One region of the Ensifer sp. GW101-20A05 genome, then DNA from elsewhere that is predicted to be linked to it. Evidence: predicted binding sites of a transcription regulator. Region 1 holds the regulator's gene; each other region holds the start of a gene.
What was found. The regulator PhoB, encoded in region 1, activates phosphate uptake and scavenging genes when phosphate is short. The targets are predictions, from matches to a motif close to TGTCATNNANCTGTCAT.

Region 1 (7,820 bases):
GGGCTGCGGCAAGTCGACCTTCCTGCGCACGCTGAACCGCATGAACGACACCATCGAGAACTGCCGCGTCACCGGCAAGATCACGCTCGATGAGGACGACATCTACGACCCGACCATTGACGTGGTCGAGCTGCGCGCCCGCGTCGGCATGGTGTTCCAGAAGCCGAACCCGTTCCCGAAGTCGATCTACGACAACGTCGCCTACGGTCCGCGCATCCACGGGCTTGCCCGCACCAAGGCGGATTTTGACGAGGTCGTCGAAACCAGCCTGCAGAAGGCAGGTTTGTGGAACGAGGTGAAGGACCGCCTGCAGGAGCCGGGCACCGGCCTCTCCGGTGGTCAGCAGCAGCGCCTTTGCATCGCACGCGCTGTTGCCGTCAGCCCGGAAGTCATCCTCATGGACGAGCCCTGCTCGGCACTCGACCCGATCGCGACCGCCAAGGTCGAGGAACTCATCCATGAACTGCGCACGAACTTCACGATCGTCATCGTGACCCACTCGATGCAGCAGGCCGCCCGCGTGTCGCAGCGCACCGCCATGTTCCACCTCGGCAATCTCGTCGAGGAGAACGACACCGACAAGATGTTCACCAATCCGGATGACCAGCGCACCCAGGATTACATCATGGGCCGCTTCGGCTGAGGCCAATCACGGCTGCAACAGTCACTCCCGTAAGGATCGACGATCATGTCCATGCATATCATGTCCGCCTATGACGAAGAACTGAAGTACCTGACGCGCCGCATCTCGGAAATGGGCGGTCTCGCCGAGCAGATGGTCGCCGAATCCGTCCGCGCTCTGGTCAATTCCGACCTGGCGCTGGCGCAAAAGGTAATCTCGGACGACACTGTTCTCGATGATGCCGAGCGTCAGATCGGCGAGAAGGCGATCGTCACGATCGCCAAGCGCCAGCCGGTCGCCGCCGACCTTCGCGAGATCATGGGGTCGATCCGCATCGCCTCCGACCTGGAGCGTGTCGGCGACCTCGGCAAGAACACTGCCAAACGCGTGATCGCGGTTGCCGGTTCGGGCATCCCGCGCAAGCTCGCCCGCGGTCTCGAGCACCTCGCCGAGCTCGCTCTGGTGCAGCTCAAGGAAGTGCTCGACGTCTATGCGTCGCGTTCGCCGGAAAAGGCCAACAGCATTCGTGAGCGCGACGAGGAGATCGACGCGATCTACACCTCGCTGTTCCGCGAGTTGCTCACCTACATGATGGAAGATCCGCGCAACATCACGCCCTGCACGCATCTTCTGTTCTGTGCCAAGAACATCGAGCGTATCGGCGACCACGCGACCAACATCGCCGAGACGATCTATTACATGGCGACGGGTGCCCAGCCGGAGGGCGAGCGCCCGAAGGATGACAACACGTCGACGTTGGGCTCGGTCAACGACTAGAAGGTTGGAGCGGGATGCGGGGGACAACCGCATACACTTTTCCTCATCCCGCTCTGGCGTTAAACGCGCCGTTCGCAATGCATGCCCCATGAATATCATCCGGTCGCGGCTTCGGTCGCGGCCCCGAATTCCTGTATCTGAAGCATGCGGTTTTCGCCCCGCCTTTGAAAACGGCGGATGTGCTCCAGATTTAGAGTGTCTGAGTGCCGGCCGGTCCGCTGGACCCGCGCGGCGCTCGCGGTAAGGAGACGTTACCTGATGTTGCCAAAAATCGCCGTGGTCGAAGACGAAGAGGCGCTGAGCGTCCTGCTGCGTTACAATCTGGAAGCTGAAGGCTTCGACGTCGATACGATCCTCAGGGGTGACGAGGCGGAGATCCGGCTACAGGAACGCCTGCCCGACCTTCTGATCCTCGACTGGATGTTGCCTGGCGTCTCCGGCATCGAGCTTTGCCGTAGGTTGCGCCAGCGCCCGGAGACGGAGCGGCTGCCGATTATCATGCTGACGGCGCGCGGCGAGGAAAGCGAGCGCGTTCGCGGTCTGGCGACCGGTGCCGACGACTATGTGGTCAAGCCCTTCTCCACGCCGGAGCTGATGGCCCGCGTCAAGGCGATGCTCCGCCGGGCGAAGCCCGAAGTTCTCTCGACGCTGCTGCGCTGCGGCGACATCGAGCTCGACCGGGAAACCCATCGCGTCCATCGCCGCAGCCGCGAAGTTCGCCTGGGGCCGACAGAGTTCCGCCTGCTGGAGTTCCTGATGTCCTCTCCGGGCCGTGTCTTCTCGCGCTCGCAGTTGCTGGACGGCGTCTGGGGCCACGACATCTATGTCGACGAGCGGACCGTCGACGTGCATGTCGGCCGCCTGCGCAAGGCGCTGAACTTCTCGACCATGCCTGATGTCATCCGCACCGTGCGCGGCGCCGGCTACTCGCTCGAAAGCTGAGAAGGGCAAACAGAAGTCAATAAAAAAGGGGCCGATCGGCCCCTTTCGTTTTGGTCCTGTGCGGATCCTTAGCGCATCCGACGGCGCTCGGCGGACGGCTGGTAGGCAAGCCGCGCATGAAAGCTGCAATAGGGCGAAGCTTCCGGGGAATCGTTGCCGCAGAAGTGGAACTCTTCCTTCAGCGGGTCGCCGATCGGCCACTTGCAGGTGCGTTCCGTGAGCTGGGTTAGCTCGAGGCGGCGCGACATCGGCACGACCACGTCGGTCTGGATGCTGAAATCCTGCTCGGCAACGAGATCGACTTCGATCTCTTCCTTGAGAACGGTGGCGCCGGACGGACGGGCAACGGTGCGGGTCGAAACGCGCGAGGCGTAGTTCGGAGCGCGCGGCGCCGAGGTCGGCCGCTTCGGGCGGGCCGCCGCAGTGGTGCTGCCGCCGGCTTTGGCACGGCCTGGAAGGCTCAGGCGATGAACCTTGCCGATGACAGCGTTACGGCTGACGCCGCCGAGCTGTGCCGCGATCTGGCTTGCGCTCAGGCCCTCGGACCAAAGCTTCTTCAGTTTCTCCACCCGCTCGTCAGTCCAGTTCATTTCTGCACTCTCCGTTCTCAGCGTTGGGGATGGCAGAATCCCTCACCGCACCCCGGTTGAATCCCGAGGTTGCAAACGCGATAACTCTTTTGGTGACTAGGTCCGCCGCATGCGTCTAGTAATTGAATGTTAACGTACTGACCGTCGGACTCCGTGGCAAGAGTCCCGGGATTCACGCCGAATCGATTTCGTAGTTTTCCCCAACTTGCTCGGCTGGCGTTGCATTTTTGCAAGCCCTTCCGGGCGATTTTTTCGCCGCCGGGAAACGGGCTTCTCTGTTGCACTGCAAGGCTTGGTTTTATTGACATTGCGGCGCGAAATAGGAATAGTGCCTGCGCCGCCGAAAGGCGGCATTTTTGATTTTTATCGGGCCGCATGAAGCAGCGGGACCGATGCCGACTGGAGTAAGGAGAGCCTCGCATGACTGCAACCACGCCGCTTTACGATACCTACATGCGCGCGCCGTTGCGTTTCGAGCGAGGAGAGGGCGTCTGGCTGATCGCCGAAGACGGCTCGCGCTATCTCGACTTCGCCGCCGGCGTTGCCGTGAACTCGCTCGGCCACGCGCATCCGCATCTCGTCGAGGCGCTGAAGGCGCAGGCCGAGAAGGTCTGGCACCTTTCCAACCTTTACGAAGTTCCCGGTCAGGAAAGTCTTGGACGCCGCTTGGCGGCCGTCACCTTTGCCGATCGGGTCTTCTTCACCAATTCCGGTGCGGAAGCGCTGGAATGCGCGATCAAGACGGCGCGGCGGTACCACTTCGCCAAAGGCCAGCCGGAGAAGTTTCACATCATCACCTTCGAGGGCGCGTTCCACGGTCGCACGATCGCGACGATCGCCGCCGGTGGTCAGCAAAAGTACATTGAAGGTTTCGGGCCAAAGGCCCCAGGGTTCTACCAGGTTCCGTTCGGCGACATCGCGGCCGTCAAGAATGCGATCACCGAGGAGACCGCCGCGATCCTGATCGAGCCGATCCAGGGCGAGGGCGGCATCCGTCCCGCGACCAAGGAATTCATGCAGGAACTGCGCGCCCTCTGCGACGAATTCGGCCTGCTCCTGATCCTCGACGAGGTTCAGACCGGCGTCGGCCGCACCGGCAAGCTTTTTGCCCATGAGTGGACGGGCATCCGCCCGGATATCATGGCCGTTGCCAAGGGTATCGGTGGCGGCTTCCCGCTCGGCGCTTGCCTGGCGACGGAAGAGGCGGCCGCCGGCATGGTGGCGGGCACGCATGGCTCGACCTATGGCGGCAATCCGCTGGCGATGGCCGTCGGCAACGCCGTGCTCGACGTCATCCTCGCTGATGGCTTCCTCGCCCATGTGCGCGACGTCGCGCTCGTCTTCCGCCAGGGCCTTGCTTCGCTGAAGGATCGCTATCCCGATGTCATCGAGGATATCCGCGGCGATGGCCTGATGCTGGGCATCAAGGTGAAGGGCCCCTCGGCCGATCTCCTGAAGGAGATCCGCGCCGAGAAGCTCCTGGCCGTGCCGGCCGGCGACAACGTGTTGCGCCTGCTGCCGCCGTTGACTGTGACGGCGGAGGAAGCACGCGAGGGCCTCGTACGCATCGAGCGCGCCGCCGAAGCAGTGACGAAGGCAAGTGGTAACGCTGCGGCCTGACCGATAGGGCCAAGACTGACCCAGGATGGTAGAATGACCTTCGTGCGTTCACGCCGCTGCGTGGCGCACATAGGTTCGATTTTTTGAGGAACCGAGTACGATGGCAGGCACCAGACACTTTCTCGATCTTTCGGCCATGACGGCCGCCGATCTTCGGACGATCATCGATGATGCCCGCGTCCGAAAGGCGACGACCAAGGCCGGAACCGCCGAGAAGCCGCTCGCCGGCAAGATGCTGGCGATGATCTTCGAAAAGCCGTCCACCCGCACCCGTGTGTCCTTCGATGTCGGCATGCGCCAGCTCGGCGGCGAAACCCTGTTCCTTTCGGGCACGGAGATGCAGCTCGGTCGCGCCGAGACGATCGGCGATACGGCGAAGGTCCTGTCGCGCTATGTCGACGCGATCATGATCCGCACCACCGACCATCGCCGCCTGCTGGAATTGGCAGAACACGCGACGGTACCCGTCATCAACGGCCTGACCGATGACACCCATCCGTGCCAGATCATGGCCGACATCATGACCTTCGAGGAGCATCGCGGACCGGTGAAGGGCAAGACGATCGCCTGGACCGGCGACGGCAACAACGTGCTGCACTCGCTGATCGAAGGCTCCGCCCGCTTCGGCTATCGCATGAACATGGCCGTGCCGCTCGGCTCCGAGCCGCAGGACAAGATCCTGAACTGGGCCCGCAACAACGGCGGCGAGATCCTGCTGTGTCACGATGCCGAGCAGGCGGTCGCCAACGCCAATTGCGTTGTCACCGACACCTGGGTGTCGATGAACCAGGAGCATCGTGCCCGCGGCCACAACGTCTTCCAGCCCTATCAGGTCAACGAGGCGCTGATGAAGCAAGCGGCATCCGATGCGCTGTTCATGCATTGCCTGCCGGCGCACCGTGGAGAGGAGGTGACCGACGAGGTGATCGACGGTCCGCAGTCGGTGGTCTTCGACGAGGCCGAAAACCGCCTGCATGCGCAGAAGTCGATCATCGCCTGGTGCATGGGGCTCGTCTAGGCCCTTGCGAGCGCCGCGGTGAGCGCGATGGCGCAGCGCTTCGGCGGCTGTGAGGCTGGCTATTGACATTGCCGCCGTGCGACACGATCTAGGCGGCTGCAGGGCGCTCCTGGCAACAGTGAAGCGCCGACTGCCACGGGTGGTGCGCGGCGCAATGGCTGATGGCGCATATCCGGTGGACAATCCGTTTATCGCGGGATCGATTGAGACAGCGGGCACGTTGCGCCGGGGGACAGGAATGTCCCCGGCGCAACGCAGTTGCTGAGGCAAGGAGCAAGACATGACTGACATGACGCCAGGGCTTGGTGAATTCGACTTCGCCGGTGACGATCACGTCGTGCCTTTCCAGGTGGAAGGCCTCGACGTGCGCGGCCGCGCCGTGCAGCTCGGCCCGATGCTCGACGCAATTCTGGAGCGCCACAACTATCCGCTTCCGGTCGCGCGGCTCGTTGCCGAAACCGTCGTGCTGACGGTTCTGCTCGGCACTTCGCTGAAGTTCGAAGGCAAGCTGATCGTCCAGACGAAAGGCGATGGTCCGGTCGATCTCGTCGTCGCAGACTTCTCGACGCCGGATCGCGTGCGCGCCTATGCCCGCTACGATGCAGATGCGCTTGCCGACGCCGAGAAGGATGGCCGCACCCTTTCGCATGAACTGCTTGGCAAGGGCGTACTCGCCTTCACCATCGACCAGGGCGCTCATACTCAGCGCTATCAGGGCATCGTTGCGCTGGACGGCGCCACGCTGGAAGAAATCGCTGGCGTCTATTTCCGCCAGTCAGAGCAGATCCCGACCAAGGTCAGGCTCGGCGTTGCCGAGCTGCTCGACCGCGATGAAAGCGGCAAGCCGCGCCATCGCTGGCGTGCCGGCGGCATGGTCGCGCAGTTCCTGCCGGAAGCGCCGGAGCGCATGCGCCAGCCTGATCTTTCCGGCGGCGATGGCGATGACGGGGAAGGCGTCTTCGAGGATGACGATCTCTGGGCGGAAGCCAAGGTGATGGTCGAGACGATCGACACCGACGAGCTGACCGACCCGATGGTCGGAACCGAACGCTTGCTCTACCGGCTGTTTCACGAGCGCGGCGTTCGCGTCTATGAGCCGCAGGCGGTTTATGACCGTTGCAGCTGCTCGCGCGAGAAGCTGCACTCGGTGCTCGCCAATCTGGACGCTGATGATATCGAAAGCACCATCGAGGATGGGGCCGTGAAGGTCACCTGCGAATTCTGCTCGACGACCTATCGTTTCGAGGCAAGCGAAGTGCGTCCACAGTAGCCGGCGCCACTCCGGATCAAGCTAGTTCAGGGTACGCACGAGCCCGGGTGAATCGAGCGAGAAGGCGGGGATGGCCACGTTGAAGGTCTCTCCGCCTTCCGCTTCCATACTGTAATGGCCGAACATCACGCCCGACGGCGTATCCAGCGGGCAGCCGGACGAATACTCATAGGTGTCGCCGGGATTGAGCAGCGGCTGTTCGCCGATCACGCCGGGACCGCTGACCTCATCGACCTGCCCATTCTCATCAGTGATATGCCAGTAGCGGGTCATCAACCGCACGGCTGCGTCCGAATGGTTTGAGATGACAATGCGATAGCCCCAGACATAGCGGCCGTCATCGGGGTCCGACTGCTCTTCGAGATAGTACGGCTCCACCGTAACTTCTATGTCGCGGGTCAAAGCGCGATACATGGGCAACACCTTGCTTCGGTCTTTCAGGGTATTCTACAGCAAGATGGTTTCGTCAAGAATAACGGCAAGATTGTGCATACCCATTCTGGGGCAAGGGCTTGCGGGTATCCGGATCGGCTGTTCGAACCCGCTCGATCCCGCTGGTGAGGCCATATTGGATGGCGGGGCGCCCGCTGCATGAGCGCCACGAGGGATCGACGGCCGCCGTCTGTTGTGGCGGCCGTATCTTTTCGTTGCCTCAGGCTTTGACGGCCTCAAGCGCGCGGGCGAAATCCTCGACGACATCCTCGCTGTCTTCGATGCCGGCCGAGAAACGCACCGTGCCGGCGGAAATGCCCAGCTCTTCGCGGGCCTCGTCGGTCAGGTTCTTGTGCGTCGTCGTTGCCGGATGGGTGATCAGGCTCTTGCTGTCGCCGAGATTGTTGGAGATGCGCACGATCTCGAGCGCATTCTGCAGCGCGAATGCCGCATCCTTGCCGCCCTTCAGTTCAAAGGCGACGAGGGTGGAGCCGCCGGTCATCTGCTTGGCGATGATGTCGGCCTGCGGGTGATCCTTGCGGCCGGGAT
Region 2 (7,820 bases), on a different contig from region 1:
ACGTCGCGCATGTGCCTGGAGTACCGGCCTTCGACGCCGCAGATCAGCGCATCGGCTTCGCCGCGCTTGACTGCAAGCGCACCGATCACCGTCGTATTGGTGCGCACGATCGTACGGGCCGCTTCCGGGATGACGCCGAGGCGTCCGACAAGGGCGAAGTAATCCTCGACATAGTCGCGGTAGCGCGGATCGCCTTCGGGGTTCACCACTTCGAAATCGACATCCGGACGGATGCGCAGGCCATAACGGCGCAGGCGCGTCTCGATAATTTGCGGACGCCCGATCAGGATCGGCCGGGCCGTGCTTTCTTCCAGCAGCACCTGGGCGGCGCGCAGCACGCGCTCGTCTTCGCCCTCGGCAAAGATCACGCGGTTTTTCTGGGCGTTCTTCGCGGCGGCAAACACCGGCTTCATGATGAAGCCCGAGCGGAATACGAAGCGGTTCAGCTTGTCGAGATAGGCGTCATAATCCTGGATAGGACGGGTGGCGACGCCGCTTTCCTCGGCCGCCTTGGCGACGGCCGGCGCGATGCGCAGGATGAGACGCTGATCGAAGGGCGAGGGGATCAGGTAGTCGGGGCCGAAGACCGGGGTTTCGCCGGAATAGGCGCGGGCGGCAACGTCGGACGGCTCCTCGCGGGCAAGACCGGCAATGGCGCGGACCGCCGCCATCTTCATTTCTTCGTTGATCGTGCTTGCGCCGCAATCGAGCGCGCCGCGGAAGATGTGCGGGAAGCACAGAACGTTGTTGACCTGGTTCGGGAAGTCCGAGCGGCCGGTGCAGATCATCGCATCCGGGCGGGCGGCACGGGCCTCTTCCGGCATGATTTCCGGCGTCGGGTTGGCAAGCGCCATGATCAGCGGCTTTTCGGCCATCTGCACCAGCAGTTCCGGCTTCAGGACGCCGGCAGCGGAAAGGCCGAGGAAGACGTCTGCGCCGCCGATGCTGTCGGCGAGCACGCGGTTGTCGCTCTCCTGGGCGTAGATGGACTTCCACTCGTCCATCAGCACTTCGCGGCCCTTGTAGACGAGGCCCTCGAGGTCGTGGACCCAGATGTTCTCGCGCTTGGCGCCGAGGATGACGAGCAGATTGAGGCAGGCGAGTGCCGCCGCACCGGCGCCCGACGTCACGATCTTCGCCTTGGCGATATCCTTGCCGGCGAGTTCCAGGCCGTTGAGGATGGCGGCGGCAACGATGATCGCCGTTCCGTGCTGGTCGTCATGGAAGACCGGGATCTGCATCTTTTCACGCAGCTGGCGCTCAACCTCGAAACATTCCGGTGCCTTGATGTCTTCAAGGTTGATGCCGCCGAAGGTCGGCTCCAGCGCCGAGATCACGTCGACCATGCGCTCGATGCTCGAGGCGTCGATCTCGATGTCGAAGACGTCGATGCCGGCGAACTTCTTGAAAAGGACGGCCTTGCCTTCCATCACCGGCTTGGAGGCGAGCGGCCCGATATTGCCGAGACCGAGCACGGCCGTGCCGTTGGAGATGACGGCGACCAGGTTGGCGCGCGCCGTGTAGTCGGCGGCCGTTTCCGGGTTGTCGCGGATGGCGATGCATGGCGCGGCCACGCCGGGCGAATAGGCGAGTGCCAGATCGCGCTGGTTGCCGAGCGGCTTGGTGGGCTGGATTTCGAGCTTTCCCGGGCGCGGGTAACGGTGGAAGAAAAGGGCCTGCTGGTCGATGTCGCCGCTGGCCGGACCGATGTGGGATTTCGTCTTGTCGCCCGTGTTCATGCTCTCACATTCCTCATTCGTGGTCGTGCCTTTTGGCATGAATTCGGAGCGAGGTACAGTTTTGCCGTGCTGATTTCAGCAGCCAGACCGGCGGCAAGGCGCTCATGTCATCTTCCTGAAACACGAGTCTGGTTTTCACGGGGGCAGGAAGCGTAATTAAAGACGAGGCTGGCATGACGGCGCAGCAAGACAAGTCCGTACGAAAGCTCAGGACGTTGTTCATCTCCGACGTCCATCTCGGGTCGAAGGCCGCCAAGACGGACTTCCTGCTCGATTTCCTGCGGCATCACGAAGCGGAGACGATTGTGCTGGTCGGCGACATCGTCGACGGCTGGAGGCTGAAGCGCAGCTGGTACTGGCCGCAGAACTGCAACGACGTCGTCCAGAAGCTTCTGCGCAAGGCCCGCAAGGGCACCCGCATCGTCTATATCCCCGGCAATCACGACGAGTTCCTGCGCGATTTTCCCGGCGTGCACTTCGGCGGCATCGAGGTGGCGCAGCGCTACATGCATGAGGGTGCGGACGGCCGCAACTATCTGGTGCTGCATGGCGACGAATTCGACGTGGTGGTGCGCAATGCCCGTGTGCTCGCCTATCTCGGCGACTGGGCCTATGACACGGCGATCGCCATCAATATCGGCCTGGCCGCCATTCGCCGGCGCCTCGGCATGCCCTATTGGTCGTTCTCCTCCTGGGCCAAGCTCCAGGTGAAGCATGCCGTCAACTTCATCGGCGAGTTCCAGAAGGTGGTTGCCGAGGAAGCCCGTCGCCACGACGCTCAAGGGGTGATCTGCGGCCACATCCACCATGCCGTCATCGAGGACATCGGCGATATCCGCTACATCAATACCGGTGACTGGGTGGAAAGCTGCACGGCGATTGCCGAGCATCACGATGGCACGATGGAACTCATCACCTGGCATCAGATGCGCGGTGGCGCCCTTGAGGGCGACGCCTCTGGTGAAGCCGACAAGCTGCTTGCCCAATTGCTGACCCAGCGCGCAGCCTGAACCTCCAGGGCGACAGACCGGCTCTGTCGCGAAAACTAGGTTATGGCGAGGCATGCCAGGGCTGTGCTAGAGATTGAGCACAGCCATCAGGTCAGCCGATGATTCCCTCCTCAGCGCCCGCATCCGTGGGCCCTCCGCCGCGCCATTTCGCGCTTCGCATAGCCTTGCTCTTTTGCGCGCCGTTGATCGTGAACGGCTTCGCGATGCCGTATTTTCCGATGTGGCTCAGCACGCTCTCGATGAGCGACTTCGAGATCGGCGTCGTGCTGGCGCTGCCGATGTTCGTGCGCGTCATCACCGCGCCGATCGCCGGCGTCATCGCCGACCGCCTCGGCGAGCGGACGATCGTGCTGATCTGGTCTGGCTTCCTGTCGCTCGCAACCGCTCTGGTGTTGTTCTATTTCCGCGACTTCTGGCCGGTGCTGGTCATCTACACGCTGCAATCGGCGGTCTATTCGCCCTATGTGCCGATCGTCGAGGCGATCGCGCTTTCTGGCGTCCGCCGCTGGGGCTTCGACTACGCCCACATGCGGCTCTGGGGCTCGGTCGCCTTCATCGGCGCAACCATGCTCGGTGGCTGGATGGTCGGCATATTCGGCAGCGACATGGTGCTGCCGGCGATGGCGATCGGTTTCGGCCTGACGATTGCCATGGCCTATGCGGCGCCGCGCGTCGGCAAGCCGCGCCGGCCGTCGCCGATCACCGCGCTCACCGAGCCGCCGCCGAAGTCGCTCAAGCAGCTCGACCTGCAGCTGCTCCTGATCGGGGTGACGCTGGTCAATGCCAGCCACGCGATGCTTTTCGCCTTCTCGGCGATCTACTGGCAGCACATCGGCTACAGCGGCACCGAGATCGGCCTGCTCTGGAGCGCGGGCGTGGCCGCCGAAGTGACGATGTTCATCTTCGCCAAGGCGATCAGCCGCCGTTTCAGCGTCTGGGTGATGATCCTGTCGGGCTGTTCGCTCGCCGTGGTGCGCTGGATCATCTTCCCGATGGATCTCGGTTTCAGCGGCTACTTCGTGCTCCAGTGCTTCCACGCCTTCACCTATGCGATCATGCACACCGGCATGCAGCACAAGTTGGTCGAGCGGGTGGTGGAATCCCAGGAAGCGTCCGCCCAGGGGCTCTACTTCTTCTATACCGGCATCTTCACCGCGATCTTGACGTTCCTATCAGGCTACTTCTACGCCTGGTACGGCGTGAACGGCTTCTATTCGATGTCGGTCGTCGCCTTTGCCGGCTGCTGCTTCGCGATTGCCGCCTGGTATCTTCAGCCCCAGAGACGCGGCTCCGGCGGGAAGACGAGCGAAGCCTCGTAGCGCAGGCCCGGTGTGCGGTCTTCGGCGAGCAGCAGCGGCCCGTCGAGATCGACGAAATCGGCGCCCTGGGCAACCAGGATCGCCGGGGCCATCGCTAGCGAACTGCCGACCATGCAGCCGACCATGATCTTGAGGCCGAGGGATACGGCGTCATCACGCATGCGCAACGCCTCGGTGAGGCCGCCGGTCTTGTCGAGCTTGATATTGACCGCGTCATAACGGCCGACGAGCGCGGCAAGGTCCTCGGTCGCGTGCACGCTTTCATCCGCGCAGATCGGCACGGGGCGGGCGATCGTCGCCAGCGCCTCGTCGCGCCCGGCGGGCAGCGGCTGTTCGATCAGGTCGATCCGTTCCTCGGCGCAGATTGCGAAATGATAGGCGAGGGTTTCGGGCGTCCAACCCTCATTGGCATCGAGGATGATGCGGCTCTCGGGCGCGCCCGCCCGCACGGCGCGGATACGCGCGGCATCGTCCGGTGTGCCGACCTTGATCTTGAGGAGTGCGCGGTGGGCATATTTCGCCGCCTGTTCGCGCATGGTGTCTGGCTCGGCGAGCGATAACGTGTAGGCGGTGGTCAGTGCGTCGGGTGAGGCTATGCCCGCAAGCGCATGAACAGGCTTGTTTTTCTGTTTGGCCTCCAGGTCCCACAATGCGCAATCGACGGCATTTCGTGCGGCGCCTGGTTTCATCTGGCGCTGCAGTTCGACACGGGTCAGGCCAGCCTCGATGCGCGGGCGAATGGAAGCGATCTCGGCCAACACTGAATCGATCGTTTCACCGTAGCGGCCGTAGGGCACGCACTCGCCGGAACCGGTGTGGGTGCCGTCACTGATTCGGCAAGTAACGACGCTCGCCGTCGTCTTGGAGCCGCGCGAGATCGTAAAGGTGCCTGCGATCGGGAAATGTTCCACCGCTGCATCGAGAGAAAGTGACATGAAAACGTCTCCGGCCTGCATTCTGAAGGGCTGGTATCGCCACCGGTCGAAGGTTCGGGTGACAGCAACGATACGAGCGGTTATGACGGTGTAAGGATTTACGAATCTTTACGGCGGCGCGCGTTGAGATGCGCAAAGTTCGCTGTAACACTTTAGGCCCGCTGCATAAATTTGTCCTGAGACCGACCCCGATCCAGGGAATTATGCAGTCGAAATTCGGGAAAACAGAAGCCACGTGTCGCAACCTGCCCGCAAGATGACCGCTGATGTCGCGCTGGCCGAAAGTGGTGGCGAGCGAAGCTATGTCTTCACCGGCGTCTGGCGGCATGAAACAGCCGAGGCGATGGCGGCGAAGCTGGACCAGCTCGCGCGCAAGGGTGACAGCGCCGCTCAGTTCGACCTCTCCGGCGTGACCGCGATGGATACGGCCGGGGCCTGGATCATCCGCCGCTTCGTGACCCGTGTCGTCGGGCCGTCCAGAGATGACGTTCACTTCGCCGACGGCGGGCAGCGCTATGTCGAGCTGATCGACGCCTTGCCGGCAGAACTGCGTTCGCCCGATGAAGGCAAGGAGCGGGTGCCGCTGTTCCAGCGCATATTCGCGCCGGTCGGCGAGGTCATGATCGCGACCTGGGAAGATATCGTCGCTGCCATGTATATTCTTGGCTCTGCGGTGCGCGGCGCCCAGCTGAAGCTTGGGCGGCACAGCGGTGTCTCGCCGGCGGCGATCGTTCACCAGATCGACCGGATGGGCGTGATGGCAGTGCCGATCATCATGCTGATGTCGTTCCTGATCGGTGCGATCATTGCGCAGCAGGGCGCGTTCCAGCTCCGTTACTTCGGCGCGGAAGTCTTCGTTGTCGATCTCGTCGGCATCCTGCAATTGCGCGAAATCGGCGTTCTCCTGACGGCGATCATGATCGCCGGCCGTTCCGGCAGTGCCATTACCGCCGAAATCGGTTCGATGAAGATGCGCGAGGAAGTCGACGCACTGAAGGTAATGGGACTGAGCCCGATCGGCGTTCTCGTCTTTCCGCGCCTCGTCGCGCTCACCGTTGCTCTGCCGCTGCTGACGATCATTGCGAACTTCGCGGCCTTGACCGGTGCAGCCCTGGTTGCCTGGGGCTATTCCGGCATTACGATTCCTACCTTCCTTGCCCGTCTGCAGGAAGCGGTCGATTTTTCGTCCGTCGCGGCCGGCATGATCAAGGCGCCGTTCATGGCGCTGATCATCGGGGTGGTGGCGGCCGTCGAGGGGTTGAAGGTCGGCGGCAGCGCGGAATCGCTTGGCCGTCACGTGACGTCCTCGGTGGTCAAGTCGATCTTCGTGGTGATCCTGATCGACGGGCTCTTCGCCATGTTTTACGCGTCAATCGATTTTTGAGGCGGAGAACAGCGTGAACCCATTGGAAAAACGGCACGATGCGTACCAGGCGACCGAGGCGAACCGGCGGGAGTCCGTTCTTTCCGTTCGTGACCTGACGGTGGGCTTCGGCTCCAACATCGTGCTCGACAAGCTGAACCTCGAAATCTACCGCGGCGAGATCCTTGGTTTCGTCGGCGCTTCCGGCACGGGCAAGTCGGTGCTGATGCGCACTGTGCTGAGGTTGCTGGCGAAGCGTTCCGGCAAGATCGAGATCTTGGGCGCCGACTACGACAAGATCACCGAAGCCGAGCGCATCGCGCTCGACATGCGCCTCGGCGTTCTCTTCCAGCATGGCGCGCTCTTTTCGGCGCTGACGGTGCGCGAGAACATCCAGGTGCCGATGCGGGAATATCTCGACCTGCCGCAGAGCCTGATGGACGAACTGGCGCGGGTGAAGATCGAGCTGGTCGGCCTGGAGCCGGAAGCGGCGGAAAAATACCCGTCGGAGCTTTCGGGTGGCATGATCAAGCGCGCGGCTCTCGCACGCGCACTGGCGCTCGATCCCGACCTGGTCTTCCTGGACGAGCCGACCTCGGGCCTCGATCCGATCGGGGCTGCCGAGTTCGACGAGTTGATTGCCAAGCTGCGCGACACGCTGGGATTGACCGTGTATATGGTGACTCACGACCTCGACAGCCTGTTTTCCGTCTGTGACCGCATCGCGGTTCTCGGCAAGAAGAAGGTTCTGGTCGAGGGGACCGTGGAGGACATGCTGGCCTGCGACGACCCCTGGGTGCAGTCCTATTTCAGGGGCAAGCGGGCACGTTCGATCGTGCGGAACGATCAATGATTTCGAGAAGGCGGTTTTGACGCTCACGTGTCGAGATCGGAGCAAGAGCCGGTGAAGCGGCCACGAAGGTAGTCGGTACGAATGGAAACGAAAGCGAACTACGCCATTGTCGGTTTCTTCACGGTGTTCGTGATCGCGGCCGCATTCGGCTTCGTCTACTGGATGTCGCAATACGGCCGCAGCGGCGAGATGGTCGAGCTGGTGGTCAATATTCCGGGTTCCGCCAACGGTCTTTCCGTCGGTTCGCCGGTGCGCTTCAACGGTATCCCCGTCGGCACGGTGCGCAATCTTGCGATCGACGCCAATGACCCGCGCTATTCGATTGCCGTCACCGAGGTTTCGATCGATGCGCCGGTACTGAAATCGACCAAGGCGACGCTGGAAGTGCAGGGCCTGACGGGCGCCGCCTATATCGAGCTCAGCGGCGGCCGCAAGGGCGACGAGAACATCCTGAGATCCGCGATCGAAAATGGCACACAGGCGCGCATCCTTGCGGATCAGTCGAGCGTTACCAGCCTGCTGGCGACTGCCGACCAGATCATGGACCGGGCCAACGACGCCATCACCGACATCCAGGGTTTTGTGACCGATGTGCGCGGCC
Region 3 (7,820 bases), on a different contig from region 1:
ACGCCCGGCGCCGATTGCCGCCGCTTGTATTCGGCAATGTAGAGCAGGTGTTCGACCCGGTGAACCGTCGCCTCGTCATGGCCACGGGCGACGATCTCGTCCGTCCCCATTTCCTTTTCCACCAGGCATTCGAGAATGTCGTCGAGTACCGGATAGGGCGGCAACGAATCCTGGTCCGTCTGGTTGGGACGCAATTCAGCCGAAGGCGCTTTGTCGATAATATTTGGGGGAATGACGACGCCAGAGGGGCCAAGCGCGCCCGGCGGAACCGTGGTGTTGCGCCAGCGCGAAATCGCATAGACCTCCATCTTGTAGAGATCCTTGATCGGATTGAAGCCGCCGTTCATGTCGCCATAGAGCGTGGCATAGCCGACCGACATTTCCGACTTGTTGCCCGTCGTCACCACCATCGAGCCGAACTTGTTGGAGATCGCCATCAGGATGGTGCCGCGGGTACGGCTCTGCAGGTTCTCCTCGGTGATGCCGGATTCGGTCCCCTCGAACATGTCGGAGAGCGCGCTTAAGAACCCTTCGACCGGCTCGGAGATCGGCACGATATCGTAGCGGCAGCCGAGCGCTGCGGCACATTCCTTGGCGTCCTTCAGCGATTCCTGCGAGGTGTAGCGATAGGGCAGCATGACGGTGCGCACCCGCTCCTCGCCGAGCGCATCGACCGCCAGCGCCGCGCAGATCGCGGAATCGATACCGCCGGAAAGGCCGAGTACGACGTTCTTGAAGCCGTTTTTGTTCACATAGTCACGGAAGCCGAGCATGCAGGCGCGGTAGTCCGCCTCCTCGCGCTCCGGCAGGCGCGACTGCAGCCCGCTTTCGCAATGCCAGCCGCTTTCGCCCTTCTTCCATTCGACGATCGAAATCGCCTCTTCGAACTGGCTCATCTGGAAGGCGAGAGACTTGTCGGTGTTGAAGGCGAAGCTTGCGCCGTCGAACACCAGTTCGTCCTGGCCGCCGAGCTGGTTGGCATAGATCATCGGCAGGCCGGTCTCGAGCACCTGCTTGAGGACCACCTGGTGGCGCACATCCACCTTGCCACGAAAATAGGGCGAACCGTTCGGCGACAGCAGGATTTCCGCGCCGCTTTCCGCTAGTGTCTCGCAAACGCCGAGATCGCCCCAGATGTCCTCGCAGATCGGAATGCCGATGCGCACGCCGCGGAAATTCACCGGGCCCGGCATCTCGCCCTGGTCGAAGACGCGCTTCTCGTCGAACTCGCCATAGTTCGGCAGATCGACCTTGTCGCGGAACGCGATCACCTTGCCATCGTCAAGCACGGCCACCGAATTGTGCCGGCCGGTCTTGGCCTGGCGCGGGAAGCCGATGATGACGCCCGGGCCGCCGTCCGCCGTTTCGCTCGCGAGCTTCTCGACCGCCTGGAGGCAGGCCTTCAGGAATGCCGGCTTCAGCACGAGATCTTCGGGCGGATAGCCGGAAATGAACAGCTCCGTCAAAAGCAGGAGATCGGCGCCCTGGCGCGCCGCATCGGCACGCGCCTCACGCGCCTTGGCCAGGTTTCCGGCGATGTCGCCCACCGTCGGATTGAGCTGGGCGATTGCGATGCGCAGGAGCGAGGGGGCGATCTTGTGAGCGGTCATGAGCGGGCCTGTCGGTCTGTTCTGAGCGATTGCGTCTGACTTTCGCAATGTTCTTTAGCGCAATCCGCCGGAAAATACCCACAGGCAATCGCCGCTCCGCGAAAAAAACCGAAAAATTCTGTCTTTCCCGGTTCTTATGAAGGGCCGTTGCAGCGCCCTCACGCGACGAAAAGCTGTTCCCAAACCCCGTTAAGAAACCATTCATCCCCTGTTCAAAATGACGGGCGTATGACAGTTACACGACACATTTATGAAACTGGAGAACATGTTGGCTAGTATCGATTCCGCTGTCGCGAGAGGTTCGCGCGTCTATGTCGATAGACCCGGCTTCACCGCACGGCACGCCAAGACGCTTGCGGCCACCCGCAGCGCATTGTTCTCCCTTTTTGTCGCAGCCGCTCTCGTCTTCGCCGTCGAGCTGATCGTGCGCCAGTCGATGGCCGATACGCTCGCCTATATGCTCGACCCGACGCGCCCGGCGCTGACGACTGTCGGTGCATTCTTCCTGATGCTGCTGGCCGTCGACGGCATTTTCGGTCGCGAACATAAGTCGGCCGTGGTGATTGCGCCGCTCGCCATCATACCCGCCGTCGTCTGCCAGCAGAAGCAGGTCTTCCTGTCCGATCCGCTTTATCCGACCGATTTCCTGTTCGGCCGCCAGATCATGGAATTGATGCCGGTGCTGGTGAAGGACCGCCCCTGGACCGCCGTCGGCATCGTCGTCGGCCTCATCGCCGCCGTTGCCGCCATCGGCCTCTTGCTGCGCTACGCCTGGCGCAATTTCCCCAAGCTGACGCGCCGCGAGCGCATCGCTCGTGCGGCCTTTGCGCTGCCGCTGCTCTTCGCCTTCTGGCACATCATGGATTACAACCAGTTCTCCTGGATCCGTGATCGCCTGAAGGTCATCCCCATCATGTGGGACCAGACCGAGAACTATAAGCACAACGGCTTTGCGCTTGCCTTCGCCATCAACCTGCCGATGGCCAATGTCAGCGCGCCCGCTGGCTACATGGCCGACGCCATCGATCGCATTCCGGTGAAGCCGCTTCCGGCTGGCACCTCGCACCGCGGCAAGCCCGACGTCATCGTGCTGATGAGCGAATCCTTCTGGGATCCGACCCGCCTGCCCAACGTCAAGCTCTCGCCCGATCCGATGCCGACGATCCGCGAGATGCAGTCGGGCAACGTCTTCTCGCCGGAATTCGGCGGCATGACCGCCAATGTCGAGTTCGAGGCGCTGACCGGCTTCTCCAACGCCTTCCTGCCCTATGGCAGCATTCCGTACCAGCAGTACATCCGCAACCCGATCCCGTCGCTCGCTACCTTCTTCCGTGGCGAAGGCTATGTCTCGCGCGCCATCCATCCCTTCCAGAGCTGGTTCTGGAACCGTACCGCCGTCTACAAGGCCTTCGGTTTCGACACCTTCAAGTCGGAAGAGAACATGCCGCCGATGCAGAAGCGCGGCATCTTTGCCTCGGACGAGTCGCTGACGCATGAGATCATCCGCCAGGCCGACGCCATGGACGATCCGTTCTTCTTCTTTGCGGTGACACTGCAGGGCCATGGCCCCTATGAGGCAAACCGCTATGCCAAGAACACCATCAAGGTCGAAGGCAACCTGCCCGAAAGCGACCGGCAGGTGCTGGAAACCTATGCTCAAGGCATCAAGGAAGCCGACGAGAGCCTGAAGAAGCTGATGGACTGGGCAAAGAAGCGCGATCGCGAAACGATCATCGTGCTGTTCGGCGACCACCTGCCGCCGCTCAACACGGTCTATACCAGCACCGGCTTCATGAAGGGCGTCACGGCGGAGCGCAAGGGCTCGAAGGACCAGATGAAGGCGCAGCACGAAACGCCGCTCGTCGTCTGGTCGAACAAAACAGGCCCGAGAAAGAACGTCGGCACGATCAGCCCGGCCTTCCTCTCCTACCAGATCCTCAAGCAGTCCGGCTACGAGCACCCCTATTACACCGGGTTCCTCGGCAAGGTTCATGACCAATACCGGGTCGTCGACCGCTACATGCTGATCCGCAGGAACGGCAAGGAAGTCGCCGAGTGGTCGCGCCAGCCGAAGGTGCCGGCTCTCTTGCGTGACTATCGCTTCCTGCAGCACGACATGATGTTTGGAGACCGCTTCTCGACCGACCGGTTCTTCAAGTCCCACGCCGACCTCTTCGCAAGCGCGGCCGAGACCCACTGAACCACGAGCGCCGGACCGGCCACACCCGGTCCGGCTCTTCATGCTCTCGGTCGGCCAGATTTTTCCGCGACGCAAAACCGCCACGCACATTTGCTGGAAATGCTCTAGATTTTCTCCGGTCAACCCCGGAGATCGCCATGCCGCATTTCAACAACATCTCGCACCAGTTCTTCGGCAAGCCGCTCAGCGAACTCGGCGAGATCGAGCGCCGCATCCTCGCCTACGCCCGCGAGCGGCGCACGCTGACCACCGATACCAATGCGGCCTTCGCTGCCGAGCAAACCTTAGGCGACAGGCTCGCCGACAACATTGCCCGCGTTGGCGGCTCCTGGAGCTTCATCGTCACCTTCTGCAGTTTTCTCGTCTGCTGGGTCATCGTGAACTCGGTGCTGTTGGTGACCGGAGCGTTCGACCCCTACCCCTACATCTTTCTCAACCTCGTGCTTTCCATGCTTGCCGCACTGCAGGCCCCAATCATCATGATGTCGCAGAACCGTCAGGCCGAACGCGACCGCTTCGCAGCGTCCAAGGACTACGAGGTCAATCTCAAGTCGGAAGTCGAACTGATCGCCCTGCATCACAAGGTCGACGACGTGTTGCTGCGTGAGATTTCGGAACTGCGTGCCGACCTCGCAACGCTCAACCGCCAGCTCGAGCACTACCGTCCAGCACCCGGGCAGGACTGACCGAACACCCACGACACGCAGGATCAGATCCCGCGGTGCCGCGGCGTAGCGCGGGCGCCCACACCCCCGCTTCGCTGCCATCGGCAACTTATTGGAGTATGAAAAAATTAATATTTGAGGACCATCTTATGGGTGCAGGGACATTCGAAAAAAAATACAGCAACGTGGGTACGCGGAGATGCTGCAATGTCCAACTTCAAGCGCCTTTTCGGCGGCCGAGACGGCGCCGCTGCAATCGAATTCGCAATCATAGCGCCGCTCTTCTTCCTTTGCGTGCTGACCTTGATCGCCTACGGCGTCTATCTCAGCACAGCGCATTCCATACAGCAGATCGCCGCCGATGCCGCGCGCACAGCCATCGCTGGACTATCCCAAGGCGAGCGTGAACGCCTCGCGACCGACTACATCCGCCGCACCACGATGGATCAGGCCTTCATCAAATCCTCGCGTATGACCGTGACCGTCAAAGACGACGCCAGCAACGCCAACCAGTTCACCGTTCGGATCAAATACGACGCCGCCGACCTCCCGATTTTTAACCTTTTCACGTTCGCGATGCCGAGCAGCCAGATCGAGCGCTTTGCAACCATACGCGTGGGAGGGGTCTGACATGGCGTGGAAATCAACGCGACTGCGCACGCTGCTCCGATCACAAGACGCCAATATCGGCATCTCTGCCGCACTGGTCATGCCACTGGTCATCGCCTCAATGGGGCTCGGCATCGACTACGGCTATCTCACCGTGCAGAAACGTGAGATGCAGTCGGCGGTCGACCTTGCCGCGATCGCAGCGGCCGCCAATATCACGTCGGCCGAGAAGGCCGTGCTCAACCATTTCTCCAACAATGGCCTCAACTACGCCGTGGCCACGCCGACCGGGCTGATGACGGTCGATGGCAAGGTGCTGCCGCTGAGCGATGTCGGCACGGGCAAGGTGGATGGCGTGGCCACGCTGGCGCGCGGCCGCTATATCCCCGACCCGTCCGTCGAGGCCGGACAGCGCTTCATCAAGGACGCAACGCCGACCGATGCCGTTCAGGTTCTGCTGGAAAAGAAAGGCCAGATCTTCCTTGCCTCCATGTTCAGCGCGCCGCCGGATTTAAGCGTCATCGGCACGGCCGCCAGCTCCAAGATTGCCGCCTTCTCTGTCGGCTCGCGTCTCGCCAGCCTGAACGACGGATTGTTGAATTCGATCCTCGGGCAAATGCTCGGCACGACCATCTCCCTCAAGGTGATGGATTATCAGGCTCTCATCGACGCCGACATCGACGTCCAGCCGTTCCTGAAGATCGTCGCGACAAAGCTGAACCTGACCGCCGCCTCCTATGAGGACGTGCTGAAGGCCAATCTGACCATGCCGCAGTTGCTCTCCTCGATGCGGCTCGTCCAGGGTCTTTCAGGCACAGTGACAGCCGCGCTGAAGAGCATCGAGCTTTCGACCGCAAACAACAAGAAGACCGTCACACTGGCCCAGATCCTCAACCTCGATCCGAAAAAGAGCCTGCAGATCGATGCCGGTTCCGATTGGGCGATGAAGATCAGCGCGCTGCAGATCGTCTCCGCGGCCGCCGCAATTGCCAATGGCGAACACCAGATCGCGCTCAACGCCGTGACCGGGCTTCCCGGCATCGCTTCTGCCAAGGTCAAGCTCGCGATCGGCGAGCCGCCGGTCCAGACGCCCAGCCACCGCCTCGGAACCCCGGGGGCGGCCGTGCGCACCGCCCAGACCCGCCTCGCCGTCGAAGTCAACGTCGATGGCCTTGCGGCCCTTGCCGGCATCCGCATCAGACTGCCGATCTACGTCGAACTTGCCTATGCCGAGGCGAAACTTGCCGACATCCGCTGCTACGGCGGTACTCCGGAAAACGCGGCGGTCAGCGTCGACGCGGTGCCGGGCATTGCCGAGATCGCGATCGGCGACGTCGACCCGACAGTGCTCTCGAACTTCTCGTCGGATGCCCGCGTGCAAAGGGCCCGCCTCGTCGATGCCCTCGTCGTCAAGATCGATGCGCTCGCTCATGTCGAAGCACAGAACCTCAAGGTCTCGCGCCTGAGCTTCAGCCCATCCGAGATTGCGACTCGATCGATCAAGAGCGTCTCCACGAAGGATATTCTCACCTCCACGACCCAAACCCTGCTCAACAACCTCGACGTCAACATCCAGGTTCTGTTCCTCACGCTCGGCAGCCCGACGATCGTCCAGCAGGCTCTGGCCCAGACCTTGGGTTCCGTCACCAAGCCGGTCGATGGTCTCCTTTACAACCTGCTCCTGCTCGTCGGCGTCCGGGTCGGCGAGGCCGATGTGCGCGTCACCGGCGTCAAATGCCAGCCGCCTGTGCTGGTGCAATGATCGAGATCCAGCAATCGAACGGGGCGCCTGACGGCTGAACGTCAGGTGCCCCGTTTGAACAAAATCGGTTGTTCGCACGTTATGGGCAAGCTACTCCTACTAAAAGGGGTTAGGCTGAGTGGCGGCTGGCGACCGGGCATCTTGAAATTCAAGCATCCGGCACGCCGCGCAAGCTTCGGGGGGTGTGCGCAGCAAATGCGTGTCGTGGCAGAGCATGAGGGCGTTGCGCCAGTTGGTGCGCTTGCCTTCACCGCAGAAGATTTTCGCAATCATCCGAACTTCCGGGCGATCCTTCAGGCGAGCGCCCGCGATCTGATGTCGGTGTTTGATGTCTTCCCTCGAGTTGCCCGCCTCGTCGCCTCCCATCAGAAATGGACGCTGAGCCAAGCCGTCTACACACTTCACCTCGAGCGCGATCCAGCGAATCCGGAGACGGGTATCACCACCGCGCGCCTGCTAAAGTTCATGCATGAGATGGGCGGCGCCAGCCGCAATACCGCTGCCGCCTTCATTGCCGAACTGCTGACCTACAAGCTGCTGCGCGATACCAATGGCGGTCGTGCCAGAAAGAAAGTGCGGCCCCTGGAGCCGACCGAAATCAGCGAAGGGGCGATGTTGCGCTGGTTCATGAGCCAGATGGGCACGCTCGACCGTTTCGACGGCAAGGGCCGCCTTCAGCGCGTCGAAGCCGATCGGACGATCTTTGAGCGCGCCCAACCGATCGCCACCCGCCTGCTGCTCGCCGACCGGCGGTGGAACGAGCCGCCGGAAGCTGTGGCCGCCTTCGTCTGGACCGAATGCGGCGGCCTGCTGCTCGACGATCTCATGTCGCGGCCGCAAAGCCTCGATCCCGTCGACGGCAAAGTCTGGCTCGAAGCGAGCCTCTCGGAACTCGCCACGCACTACATGATCTCCAACACGCATATCAGGCGCATTTTCACCCGCGCCCAGGATGCGGGCCTCATCGGCCGCGC
Region 4 (7,820 bases), on a different contig from region 1:
AACCTTGACGCCGTTTGCCGCAAGGTCGCGGGCGCGCTGGCTCATGGTGGCAGAAGCGGAAACGGAAACGTTCCTCAGGCGGTCGGCAATAGCGGGCATGATCGTTGCTTTCGATAGGGACGGATAAGGTTTTGCAGTGTGCGAGGGCTCAACCCAGAAGCTTGGAGACGGGCGTGACCACGCCGCCAGCCGCCTCGATTTCGCTGCGGACGGTACGGGCAAGTTCGAGCGAACCCGGCGTATCGCTGTGCACGAGGATGGAACGAGCCAGCATGGGGATCTCGGTCCCGTCGATGGCGGTTACGGTCCCCTCGATCAGAAACTGCCGCACCCTTGCGCGTAACCGAGGCTCCTCCTTGACGAGGGCACCGGGCTTGCCACGCGGCACGAGTTTGCCTTCGGCGTCATAGGCGCGGTCCGCAAGGAAGAGGGTCAGCGTCTTGAGCCCGGCATCGAGCGCCGCGCGTTCGATGGTGCTGCCGGACGTGCCAAAGACAATCAATTCGGGATCGACCGCACGGATCGCCGCCATCATCGCAGCCGCCAGGGTCGGGTCGCGATTGACCATGTTGCCCATTGCAGCGTGGAAACTGACATGGGAGACGCGCACATCTTGAGCCCGGGCGATCGCAATCAGCGCGCCGAGTTGATAGAGCATCTGCTGGCGCAGTTCGTCGGGCCCGAAAGGCAGTTCGCGACGGCCGAAACCTTGCCGGTCCGGCAAACCCGGATGCGCACCGACATCAACTCCCCTCGCCCGCGCGAGCCCCACCATCCGGGCCATCGTCTCAGGGTCGCCGGCATGAAAGCCGCAGGCGACGTTGGCAGAGGTCACGACATCCATCATCGCCTCATCATCGCAAAGCGAATAGGGTCCGAAGCCCTCGCCCATGTCGGAATTGAGGTCCACCTTCATGAATGTCTCCTAAGCCATGGCGGCGAGCGCCTTGCTGACGAGGCGCGCGGTATTTCTGATGTCATCGACATAGGCAGCGAGCGCCTTCTCAGCGGCCTTCGCTTCTGCGTGCGTGGCCGGCACGAAGCGCAGCGTCGAACCGATGCGAGCCTGCCCCATCCGCCAGAGATCCGCCTCGATGGCACCGGCGATCTTCGGATAGCCTCCGGCCGTGTTGGCATCGCTCATCTGGACGATCGGTTCGCCTGCAGGCGGCACCTGGATCACACCAGGCACGACGCCGTGCGAACGCATCTCCACCACCTCCACCGGATGGATCGGGTCTCCGCTGAGGCGATAGCCGGTGCGGTCGCTGCGCGCCGAGATCTTCCACGGCTGGCGCCAGAACCGGTCCGCGTCAGCCCCGAAGAGATCGTGTTCGCCGGCCGGCAGTGCGCGAATGAGAAGCGCACCGCCTTCGTCGACAGGAAACACATCCTTTAAGGCAACCGCCGGCGGCACAACGCCGAAACCGCCTTTCGGCAGGACAGCCGGTTCAACCGGACCGGTCGCAATGCCGTCGCCGACGGCAAGGGTCCTGCCGGAAAGGCCGCCGAAGCTTCCACGCAGCGACGTGCTGCGCGATCCCATCACCTGCGCCACATCGATCCCGCCAGCCAGGCTCACATAGGCCCGTGCATCGCGAAGCGGTGGGAAGAGCTCCAGCATCTGACCGGCCTCAGCTTCCGCAGCCCACCAGGGCGGCAGGGCGACACCATCGAGCTTCGCCCGGCAATCGGCACCCGTAAGTGCGAATGCGCCACCTTTGGCAAAACATAGCCGGAAGGGGAAAGTCTGGACCTCGATGACAGCGGCACCCTGCGGATTGCTAAGGAGAATGTTGCCTATCTCGAGTGCCAGGGGATCCATTGCTCCCGATGCCGTGACCCCTATATTCCGATAGCCCGGACGCCCCAGGTCCTGGACGGTGTTCAGCGGGCCGGTTTCGACGATCTCGATCACAACTCGATCCTTTCAGGGCGGAAGCGCACGGTATCGCCAGGGGCCATCAAGGCGGGCGCTGCGGCCAGCGGATCGAACATCTGAAGTTCGGCAAAGCCGATCGAATTCCATCCGTTCGGGCCGGTCAGCACGGCGACACCGGTCTGCATGCCGCCGATCGTGACGCAGCCCCGCGCCATTTTGAGCGAGGGCACGGTCTTTCGCGGCATGTGGATGCGTGGATCGAGCCCGTGCAGATACCCGAAGCCCGGCGCACTGCCGAGGGCGAAGACGCGATAGATGCCTTCGTGATGAATACGCACGACTTCCCGGTCGCTGAGACCGCTGAGGTCACAGAGCGCCGGCAGATCCGTGGCATGTTCGCCGCCATAGGTGACGGAGATCTCAATTTGTCGACCGGCCAGATCGATGCCCTGCGAACGCTGCCATTCGTCCTGCAGTTGCCGGACGACCGCTTGCGCATCGTCCGGGGTCTCCTTCAAGATCACGAGCAGGTTGGTCATGCCAGGAACGATCTCGGCGACGTCGTCGTGCGTCTCTAGCGCGCGGGAGAGCGCCCAGACGCGCCTCTGGTTCGGCAGGTCGAAGGCCCCGGGTGCTTCGAGCAGAAAGGCACGCGTGCCGATGAAGGAGATCTTCGCCAGTTCGTCGGTATTCGGGACGGTTAAGGCAGGCGACGGGAACGGGGCCTGTTGCAGGAGGCTCATTGGGCGTGTTCCATGGTCAAAACGGGGTCTCCGTAGCCGATCAACTCTCCGGCACGGGCATGAACGCCAGCGACGATCGCAGTCGCCGGCGCGATCACCGGGAGCAGGATGGGTCCGACCTCCACGAAACCGGCGATGCCGCCCACCTCAAGCGTGCAGCCCTCACCGGCAAGCGGTGAAGCATCCAAGCTACCGGGATGTCGATCACGAAACACCCCGGCGAGCGGCGCCTTGACGGCCCATCCCTCAGTCACCGGCGAGGTGACACCCTGAGCCTCGTCACGACGCCTCACCGGGTTGGCGTCGGGGGCCAGCACAATCTTCAGGGCGTGGCCGTCCTTCGTGCTGATCTCCAACTCGCTCGCGCCGGAAGCGCCAATCCAGGTGGTCAGAGTGGAGATGAGAGCCGGATCGGAGAAGTCAACGATCCCGGATCTGCCTGACGAGCGGTCACGCCTTGACACCGGCTTCCTCCCTCAAACGTTTTTCAAGATGATGGATATCGACGCAGCCCTGCATGAAGTCAGGATCGGCAAAAATCCTTTCGTGCAGCGGAAGGTTCGTGGAAATGCCCTCGATCCTGGTTTCGGACAGGGCGACCTGCATGCGCCGGATCGCGTCGTCGCGGGTCGGCGCATGGACGATCAGCTTGGCGATCAGGGAATCATAGTACGGGGAAACCCGGTATCCGGCCGAGACATGGGTATCGACGCGAATGCCCGGTCCGCTTGGAAAACGAACCGCTGAAATGCGACCGGGAGCGGCCACGAAAGTGGTCGGGTCCTCTGCATTGATACGGCATTCGAAGGCGTGTCCTTGCGCCTCTCCGCGGAAACGGCGCGTGTCGAGCACGTCGCCCTGGGCCGAACGCAGCTGCTCGTGCACGAGATCGACGCCGGCTGTCGCCTCCGTCACGGGATGTTCGACCTGCAGCCGGGTGTTCATTTCGATGAAGTAGAACTCGCCGTGCTCGTAAAGAAACTCGAAGGTCCCAACCCCACGATAACCGATCTGCCGGCAGGCTTCAGCACAGCGCGCGCCGATCCTCTCTGCGAGTTCCGGTGCGATACCGGGTGCCGGCGCCTCCTCGACGACCTTCTGGTGCCGTCGCTGAACGGAGCAATCGCGATGACCAACCCACACGGCATTGCCGTGATTGTCGCAGAGCACCTGGAATTCGACATGGCGCGGGTGCTCGAGAAACTTTTCCACGTAGAGCTCAGGCTTGCCGAAGGCCCGGCGCGCCTCCTCGCGCGTGATCGCGACCGCATCGGCCATATCGGCGCCATCGCGCACGACGCGCATGCCCCGGCCGCCGCCGCCGCCGGCCGCTTTGACGATGACCGGGTAGCCAATGGCCTCGGCGATGGTGCGCACGGCCCCCACGTCATCAGGTAGAGGTTCGCCCGGTCCCGGCACACAAGGGACGCCGGCCACCATCATCGCGCGCTTGGCGGCGATCTTGTCGCCCATGATGCGGATCGCCGAGGCCGGAGGGCCGACGAAAACCAGCCCGGCCTTTTCGACTGCTTCGGCGAAATCGGCATTCTCCGAGAGAAAACCGTAACCGGGATGGATCGCCTCCGCGCCGGTCACACCCGCCGCAAGGAGGATCGCCGCCTGGTTGAGATAGCTCCTTGTTGGTGCCGACGGTCCGATCGAAAGTGGACCACCTTCGCCCGGTGCTGCCGCGCCAGCCCTATCCGCCTCGGATGCAACACGGATCGCGCGAAGGCCGAGTTCCTTGCAGGCCCGTTCGATCCGCACGGCGATTTCTCCGCGATTGGCGATGAGGACGGACTGGAATGGATGGCCGATTTTCCGGGAGGCCTCGAAAGACGCGTCCATCACCCGATCTCCACGAGCGGGTCGCCGAAGGCGACCTCCTGGCCGTCCTCAAAGAAGATGCGCTTGACGATGCCGCCGAACGGAGCCGATATAGTCGTGAAGACCTTCATCGCCTCCACGATGCAAAGAGCTTGCCCCACTTCTACCGGCTCGCCTGCCGCCACCATTGGAGCGGATCCCGGGCTGGTTGACTGATGTACGATGCCTGAGGTCGAAGCACGAACAAGCTGCGTTTGCGGCTGGTCGTCCAACCTTGGCGACTCGACCGTCGATGGCGTTGCCTGCACTGTGGTTGGGATTTCCAGGTTGGCTACCCGAGCCGGATTGCGAATGACGACAGTCGTGTCCGCATCGCTGACTGTCAGCTCCGAGACACGCGAACGCCCGACAAAGTCGAGAAGCGTCTTGATCTTTTGCAGATCCATTGTTTTCCCCACGGAACGAAGATCACCGGGGTGCGGCCCTGAGAGCCTTGATCCGTCCGGTGCAGTTGGGGAAATCTTACACAGCATCCTGTTTGATGGGGGCAGACAAACTTTGAATAGAGAGACCACCGCTCCGTCTCCCGCTGCTCCACGAGGACTCGAGTTGGTCTCGAAGATCACAGATAATCCGGGCCGCTGTCACAACATCGTCACGAAACACACGAACAACTCGCTGCGTATAGATGGCGGAGGCTCAGATGGACTACTTCAGGCGCTTCACCTTTTTGTTCGCGACACCCGCCTTCGACAGCGAGGACCTGGAGGGGGCCCGCTACCACCAAATCGTCGAGGAGATCGAACGATCCGGTTTCGAGGTGGTGCGCGCGCGCAATCTCGAAGACGCTGAAATCGCCGTCCAGACGGACGCGGCCATCGGCTGCATGATGGTCGATTGGGGCAAGAAGGGTATGGAGGGCAAGACAGCCTCCCTCATCAATCTGATGCGCCGTCGCGGCCTCGAATTCCCCATCATTCTCTTGATCCGCCGCAAGCGCTTCGAGGATGTACCGGTCGAAGTGCTCGACTTCATCGACGGCTATGTCTTCCTGTCCGAGGAGACCCCTGCCTTCATCGCAAAGAACCTCATCAGCCGCCTCAAGCAGTACGCCGAGACGATGAAGACACCTTTCTTTGGCGCGCTGGTGGATTACGCCGAGGAAGGCAACCAGCTCTGGACATGTCCCGGCCATAATGGCGGCGTGTTCTATAGCCGCAGCCCGGTCGGACGCGTGTTTATGGAGCATCTGGGCGAAGCGGTATTCCGCGACGATCTCGACAATTCCGTGCTCGACCTCGGCGATCTCCTGACCCATGAGGGCCCGGCGCTCGCGGCGCAGAAGGAGGCCGCCAAGATTTTTGGCGCGGAGAAGACTTATTTCGTCCTCAACGGCACCTCGACCTCCAACAAGGTCGCGCTCTCCGCGCTCGTCACCGACGGCGACCTGGTTCTGTTCGACCGCAACAACCACAAGGCAGCGCATCACGGCGCGCTGATGATCTCCGGCGGTATCCCGGTCTATGTGCCGACCGCGCGAAACGCCCATGGCCTCATAGGGCCCATGGACATTGGCTCTCTGAACGAGGAGACGCTGCGGCAGCGCATCCGCACCCACCCATTGGTCAAAGACCCCAACGCCTGGCAAAAGCCGCGCCCGTTTCGGGTGGCGGTGGTGGAACAGTGCACCTATGACGGCACGATCCACAATGCGGAGATGATCCTGAAGGCCATCGGGCATCTGTGCGACTACATCCTGTTCGATGAGGCCTGGGCGGGCTTCATGAAGTTTCATCCGCTCTATGCCGGACGTTTTGCCATGGGCCTTGCAGAACTCGGACCCGAAGCGCCGGGCATCATCGCCACGCAATCCACGCACAAGCAGCTTGCGAGCTTTTCACAGGCTTCGCAGATCCACATGAAGGATCGGCACATCACCGGCCAGAAGCGGCGGGTCGAACACCGGCGCTTCAATGAGAGCTTCATGCAGCACGCGTCGACATCGCCCTTCTATCCGCTCTTCGCCTCCCTGGACGTCGGTGCGCAGATGATGAAGGGCCGCTCTGGCGAAGTGCTGTGGGACGATACGATCCGCCTCGGCATCGAACTGCGCAAGAAGATACGGGCTGTTCGTCGGGAGTTCGAGGAGAAGGAGCGTCGGCCCGAGCGCCGCTGGTTTTTCGAGCCCTTCGTGCCGGACCGTGTGGCGATGCCGGATGTGGCAAGCCCTGGAGCGGTGCACGACGTGCCCTGGGAGAGTGTTGCCACCGATCAGCTCGCCACAAACCCGGCCTTCTGGCACCTCGCCCCAGGTGCTGCGTGGCACGGCTTTTCCGATATGGCCCCGGGCTTCGCAATGACCGATCCCAACAAACTCACGCTGCTCACGCCCGGATTCGACAGGGCGACCGGCGCATATACCGAGCACGGCATTCCGGCGCCGATTGTCGCGCAATACTTGCGTGAAAACCGGATCGTCGCGGAAAAGAACGACCTGAATTCCCTGCTGTTCCTGCTCACGCCCGGCGTCGAGGCAAGCAAGGCGGGCACGTTGATCAGCGGCCTCGTCGCCTTCAAGAGGCTTCATGACGACAATGCGCCCCTGGAAGAGGCAATCCCGGAATTCTATCGCCGCCGACCCGGTCGTTACGCTGGCGTGCGGTTGCGCGACCTGTGCGGCGACATGCATCGCTTCTTCCGCGACGCCAATGTCAGCGCGCTGCAGGCGAAGCAATTTTCCGAACCGCACCTGCCTGATATTGCCCTTTCGCCCCACGACGCGGCGCGCTGCCTCGTGCGCAACGATGTAGACTATCTTCCGATCGACGCCATCGCCGGGCGGATCGCAACGACGCCTTTCGTCGTCTATCCGCCGGGGATCGCCACCATCGTGCCGGGCGAGCGGTTGACCGAGCGAGCGCAGCCGATGATCGACTATCTCAAGATGTTCGAAGCCTGTTTCAACACGTTTCCCGGCTTTGACGTTGAGATCCAAGGTCTCTACCGTGAAACGGACGCATCGGGCCGCGTACGACTTCATACCTACGTCGTCGCCGAATAGGATTTAGGAAATTCGGATCCCTCATGCAGCAGGACAAGTCAATTGTCATTCGCCCGTCGCGGGACGGCGACGTGGACGCGATGCTGGCGATCTATCGCCGCCACATTCGCCGCGGCATCGAGGAGGGTGTGGACGAGGGCGACACGCCGCAGCCGGACGATCTGCGCGAGCGGCGGAAGAACTTGAAGAGCCGCCGCTTCCCGCACCTTGTCGCGATCAAGGAGGGCGCAGTGGTCGGCTACGCCTATGTCGTACTGTTTCGCAAGCGACCTGCCTACCGCTATACCGTCAAGCACTCGATCTATGT

Region 2: AC070A_RS29425 (UDP-2,3-diacylglucosamine diphosphatase) is a predicted target of PhoB. The motif match lies at 1,845-1,861, and genes of this name have one in related genera.
Region 3: AC070A_RS29495 (LTA synthase family protein) is a predicted target of PhoB. The motif match lies at 1,839-1,855, and genes of this name have one in related genera.
Region 4: AC070A_RS26415 (Orn/Lys/Arg family decarboxylase) is a predicted target of PhoB. The motif match lies at 5,095-5,111, and genes of this name have one in related genera.

Annotation. Positions count from the first base shown of each region.
Region 1 is NZ_JBWKZT010000003.1:463,206-471,025, forward strand. Features, by position in the region: gene pstB (phosphate ABC transporter ATP-binding protein PstB) at 1-643, shown strand, start outside; gene phoU (phosphate signaling complex protein PhoU) at 686-1,399, shown strand; gene phoB (phosphate regulon transcriptional regulator PhoB) at 1,658-2,341, shown strand; gene AC070A_RS11475 (GcrA family cell cycle regulator) at 2,410-2,931, opposite strand; gene AC070A_RS11480 (aspartate aminotransferase family protein) at 3,352-4,551, shown strand; gene argF (ornithine carbamoyltransferase) at 4,652-5,569, shown strand; gene AC070A_RS11490 (Hsp33 family molecular chaperone) at 5,850-6,839, shown strand; gene apaG (Co2+/Mg2+ efflux facilitator ApaG/CorD) at 6,861-7,253, opposite strand; gene AC070A_RS11500 (O-succinylhomoserine sulfhydrylase) at 7,492-7,820, opposite strand, start outside.
Region 2 is NZ_JBWKZT010000018.1:15,707-23,526, reverse strand. Features, by position in the region: gene AC070A_RS29430 (NADP-dependent malic enzyme) at 1-1,739, opposite strand, end outside; gene AC070A_RS29425 (UDP-2,3-diacylglucosamine diphosphatase) at 1,913-2,749, shown strand; gene AC070A_RS29420 (MFS transporter) at 2,848-4,068, shown strand; gene dgcA (N-acetyl-D-Glu racemase DgcA) at 4,020-5,003, opposite strand; gene AC070A_RS29410 (ABC transporter permease) at 5,260-6,387, shown strand; gene AC070A_RS29405 (ABC transporter ATP-binding protein) at 6,410-7,219, shown strand; gene AC070A_RS29400 (MlaD family protein) at 7,301-7,820, shown strand, end outside.
Region 3 is NZ_JBWKZT010000018.1:36,504-44,323, forward strand. Features, by position in the region: gene AC070A_RS29490 (NAD+ synthase) at 1-1,610, opposite strand, end outside; gene AC070A_RS29495 (LTA synthase family protein) at 1,879-3,810, shown strand; gene AC070A_RS29500 (DUF1003 domain-containing protein) at 3,948-4,496, shown strand; gene AC070A_RS29505 (TadE/TadG family type IV pilus assembly protein) at 4,683-5,105, shown strand; gene AC070A_RS29510 (pilus assembly protein TadG-related protein) at 5,107-6,846, shown strand; gene AC070A_RS29515 (helix-turn-helix domain-containing protein) at 7,042-7,820, shown strand, end outside.
Region 4 is NZ_JBWKZT010000013.1:114,462-122,281, reverse strand. Features, by position in the region: gene AC070A_RS26450 (pyridoxal phosphate-dependent aminotransferase) at 1-99, opposite strand, end outside; gene AC070A_RS26445 (LamB/YcsF family protein) at 149-916, opposite strand; gene AC070A_RS26440 (5-oxoprolinase subunit C family protein) at 926-1,918, opposite strand; gene pxpB (5-oxoprolinase subunit PxpB) at 1,915-2,625, opposite strand; gene AC070A_RS26430 (biotin/lipoyl attachment domain-containing protein) at 2,622-3,089, opposite strand; gene AC070A_RS26425 (acetyl-CoA carboxylase biotin carboxylase subunit) at 3,076-4,473, opposite strand; gene AC070A_RS26420 (acetyl-CoA carboxylase biotin carboxyl carrier protein) at 4,473-4,898, opposite strand; gene AC070A_RS26415 (Orn/Lys/Arg family decarboxylase) at 5,156-7,513, shown strand; gene AC070A_RS26410 (GNAT family N-acetyltransferase) at 7,537-7,820, shown strand, end outside.